Regions from separate parts of the Methylocystis sp. SB2 genome, predicted to be linked through region 2. Evidence: predicted binding sites of a transcription regulator. Region 2 holds the regulator's gene; the other holds the start of a gene.
What was found. The regulator LexA, encoded in region 2, represses DNA repair genes until DNA is damaged. The targets are predictions, from matches to a motif close to TGTTCNNNNTGTGTTCNG.
Positions count from the first base shown of each region.

Region 1: a site for LexA is predicted at 650-667, ahead of ssb (single-stranded DNA-binding protein). Genes of this name have one in related genera too.

Region 1 is NZ_CP187401.1:3,283,780-3,285,979, reverse strand. It holds gene dctA (C4-dicarboxylate transporter DctA) at 1-570, shown strand, start outside; gene ssb (single-stranded DNA-binding protein) at 778-1,281, shown strand; gene lpxB (lipid-A-disaccharide synthase) at 1,295-2,200, opposite strand, start outside.
Region 2 is NZ_CP187401.1:548,457-550,656, forward strand. It holds gene gltX (glutamate--tRNA ligase) at 1-704, opposite strand, end outside; gene lexA (transcriptional repressor LexA) at 923-1,633, shown strand; gene ACPS74_RS02790 (ComEC/Rec2 family competence protein) at 1,746-2,200, opposite strand, start outside.

The DNA of each region.
Region 1 (2,200 bases), 810 kb from region 2:
GCGCGCGCCGCCGGTTTCAACATCTTCAGCCTTATCGCCTATCTGCGCGACGAGCTGCTTATCGTGCTTGGCACATCTTCATCGGAAAGCGCCCTGCCCGCTCTGATGGAGAAGCTGCAATGGCTCGGCTGCTCGAAGTCGGTCGTCGGACTCGTCGTGCCGACCGGCTATTCCTTTAATCTCGACGGCACCAACATCTATATGACGCTGACGACGCTGTTCATCGCGCGCGCGATGGGCGTCGAGCTAGATCTGTCCCATCAGGCGACCATCCTCATCGTCGCCATGCTGACGTCGAAGGGCGCGAGCGGCGTTTCCGGCGCGGGCTTCATCACTCTGGCGGCGACCTTGATAGCGGTCGATCCGCAGCTGGCCCCAGGCATGTCCCTCGTGCTCGGCGTCGATAAATTCATGAGCGAGTGCAGAGCCTTGACCAATTTCATCGGCAATGGCGTCGCCACCATCGTGGTCGCCGCCTGGGAGGGCGAGCTGGACCGCGCCCGGCTGACCGCAGGGCTCGCACGCAAAATTGATCCTTCCGATGTCGCGATCGGCGTCACGACGGAGTGACGCCAGGGGCCCGCAACCGCTAAGCTTCGGAAAAAGAGAACAAAATTCCGCTATGCTTGCGCGATCTTACGACCGCTGCTAGAACAAAAATCGAACGTTCCGGGGTCGAGAGGCGCAACCACATCAGCTGTGGACAAGCCGAGCCGGCCCGCCCCAGAACCGGCCTTTGCACTAGAGTGCCACGCGTCAAAGCAAGCGGAGAGCGACATGGCGGGCAGCGTCAACAAGGTGATCCTGATCGGCAATCTCGGCCGCGATCCGGAGGTGCGGACGCTGCCGTCCGGCGATCGCGTCGTCTCCTTCTCGGTGGCGACCACCGAGTCCTGGCGCGATAAGAACACCGGCGAGCGCAAAGATCGCACCGAGTGGCACAATGTGTCGATCTTCAACGAAAATCTCGGGAAGATCGCCGAGCAATACTGCCGCAAGGGCTCCAAGATCTATCTCGAAGGCCAGTTGCAGACCCGCGAATATACCGACAAGGACGGCAATCAGCGCAAGGCGACCGATGTCGTGCTGCAGCGTTTTCGCGGCGAGCTGACTCTGCTCGACAGCAAGGGCGGACGCAGCGAGGGCGACTACGACAGCGGCTACAGCCAGAGCGGCGGATCCTTTGGCCGCTCCTCGCCGATGGAACGCGGTCCCACCGAGCGGCGTCCCGCCCCCGCCGGCAAGCTCTCCGACCAACTCGACGACGACATTCCTTTCTGATCCCAGAAGCGCTCTAAAAGCGACCGCGCGACGCATATTCAAGGATGATGTCAGCCGCCCGAGCGCTCGGCGTCCGGCCGGTCTCGAGCAGGCGCGCGCGGACGCGCTTGAAGGCTGCGAGCTGCGCTTCGCGCGCGGCGCTCTCGCGCAAGAGCGGCCTCAGCGCCTCGGCGAGCGCGCGCGGCGTCGCCGCCTCCTGCAGGAATTCCGGCACAATATTCTCGCCGATGATGAGATTGGGCAGCACGATCGATTCGACTTTGACGAGAAAGCGCAGCAGCGATTCGACGCGCGAGACCTTATAGGCGACAGCCATGGGAACGCCGGCGAGCGCCAGCTCCAGCGTCGCGACGCCGGACGTCACAAGTGCGGCGCGCGCATGTCGGAACGCGGCGAATTTCTCCGCCTGGCCAATCAGACGCGGCGTCAGCGGCCATCCCCGCAGTTCGCGTCGCAAGGTCTTCTCAACATTCGGGGCGACAGGAATGACGACCTCGAAGTCGGCGCGTTCGCGCAAAAGCAGTTCGAGCGCCTCGCCGTAGATTGGCGTCATGCGCCGCACTTCCGCCAGACGCGACCCGGGCAGAACGAGCAGCGACCGCGCCGCGCCGCGATCGTGAGAAGGCCGCGTCAGCTCGTCGAGCCGCTCGACAAGCGGATGGCCGACATAGACGCATCGCGGGCCGCCGAGGCGAACATGCGCCTGCGGCTCGAAGGGCAGCAGCGCCAGCAGGCAATCGACATAATCGCGCATCGCGCGCGCGCGGCCGGGCCGCCACGCCCATACGGTCGGGCTGACGTAATCGACGATCGGCAGGTCAGGTCGGGCGGCGCGCACGCGACGCGCGACGCGATGGCTAAAATCCGGCGCGTCGATGATGACGAGACAGTCCGGCGCCTGATCGACGACCGCCCGCGC
Region 2 (2,200 bases):
GGTCCGTGAATCAGCGGAATATGCGCGAAGGCCGGGATCGTCCACCCCATCGCCTGATAGATATGCGTCTGGCGCCCAGCATTGGTGAGATGATCGTCGCCGCGAATGATCTGCGTGACGCCCATGTCGTGATCGTCGACGACGACCGCGAGCATGTAGGTTGGCGCGCCGTCCGAGCGCAGCAGAATGAAGTCGTCAAGATCCTTGTTCTGAAAGACGACGCGTCCCTGCACGGCGTCATCGACGATCGTCTCGCCGTCCTGGGGCGCCTTGATGCGCACGACATAGGGCGCGCCGGCGGGCGCCTCGGCGGGATCGCGGTCGCGCCAGCGGCCGTCGTAGCGCCAAGGGCGCTTTTCCGCCTTAGCCTTCTCGCGCATCTCCTCGAGCTCCTGCGCCGTGGCGTAGCAGCGATAGGCGTGTCCCTGCGCCAGCAGCGCTTCGGCGACCTCGGCATGGCGCGCGGCCCGCGAGGACTGGTAGACGATGTCGCCATCCCATTCGAGGCCGAGCCACTGGAGGCCATCGATGATGGCGCCGATCGCCGCTTGCGTGGAGCGCTCGCGGTCGGTGTCTTCGATTCGCAGCATCATCCGCCCGCCGTGCTTCTTGGCGTAAAGCCAGTTGAACAGCGCCGTGCGCGCCCCGCCGATGTGCAGAAAGCCGGTGGGCGATGGAGCGAAGCGGGTGACGACCTGTGACATGAGCGCGGCGAATTCCTCGAATTGGGTCGGCCCGTCTAACACGGCGCACGCGAGGCGAACATAGTTCGTCACGATGATGGTTTAACCAAAGCGTGAACATATGGCTTGCGGAACGCAGTAAGAACCGATATCGTTCTGTTCATGATTTGTTTAGGTTATCGAGCCAGAAGCTGCGGCTCAGCCAAAATCAACGATTCGGCTTGCGGGGCGGTGCGGCGATGCTGACCAAAAAACAAAACGATCTGTTGCGCTTCATTCATGAACGTCTGAAGGAGTCGGGCGTGCCGCCGTCCTTCGACGAGATGAAGGACGCGCTCGACCTGCGGTCGAAATCGGGGATTCATCGGCTGATTCTCGCGCTCGAGGAACGCGGATTCATCCGCCGCCTGCCCAATCGCGCCCGCGCGCTCGAAGTTCTGCGTCTGCCTGAATCGGCCACGCCGCGCACCGCCGGCGGGCGCAACGGCAAGTTCTCGCCGTCCGTCATCGAGGGGAATCTCGGGCGCGTCCGGCCGCTCAGCGAACGTTTCGAGGACGAAGGCGACCATCAGGTCGCCATTCCGGTCATGGGGCGCATCGCCGCCGGCACGCCGATCTCCGCCATCCAGAATCGCAGCCACACCATCAGCCTGCCGCCCGACCTGCTCTCGAGCGGCGAGCACTTCGCGCTCGAAGTGCGCGGCGATTCGATGATCGAAGCGGGAATCCTCGACGGCGATACGGTCGTGATCCGCAAGCAGGACAGCGCCGACACCGGCGACATCGTCGTGGCGCTGATCGACGATGAGGAGGCGACGCTCAAACGTCTGCGCAAGCGCGGCGCCTCGATCGCGTTGGAGGCCGCCAATCCCGCCTATGAGACGCGGATCTTCGGCCCCGATCGCGTGCGCATTCAGGGCAGGCTCGTGAGCCTCCTGCGGAAATACTAACTTCTATGCGACGCCGTCATTGCGAGCGTAGCGACGCTATCCAGCGCTTTGACGCCGCCCCTGGATTGCTTCGTCGCGACGCTCCTCGCAATGACGCGTGAATTGCGCCGCCCTACTCCAGCGGCTCCATCGCGCGCGCATCTTCAGCGCTGCGCTCTTCATCGCTCAGCGGCGCCGTGAATCCTGACGTGCGGCGATTGCGGGGCGCCGGCGACCAGGGCCGATCCTCATCGATCGCGCGCGCCGTCGTCCATTCGACGCCCTCCGCCTTGAACCGCAAAGTCACTGCCCCGGTTTCCGATAGTCTGTGGCGATCGATCACGATCGGCGCCGCACAGCCCAATGGCGCGTAGAGAGGCGTCACGATGACGGCGGCGCGCGCGCAGTCTTCGAAGAAGCCGCCGCGCCCGGCGACGAGCGCGACAAAGCGGCCATTGACGGCCTTCGCCACGCAACCCGTGTCGTCGCAGGCGACGCCGCTCCTGGCGTCCGCGGACTGGCGCGCGTCTCCGTCCGCCCGCAACCATTGTTCCGCGGCGAAAGCGCTGGGCTTTTGCCCCAAGACGG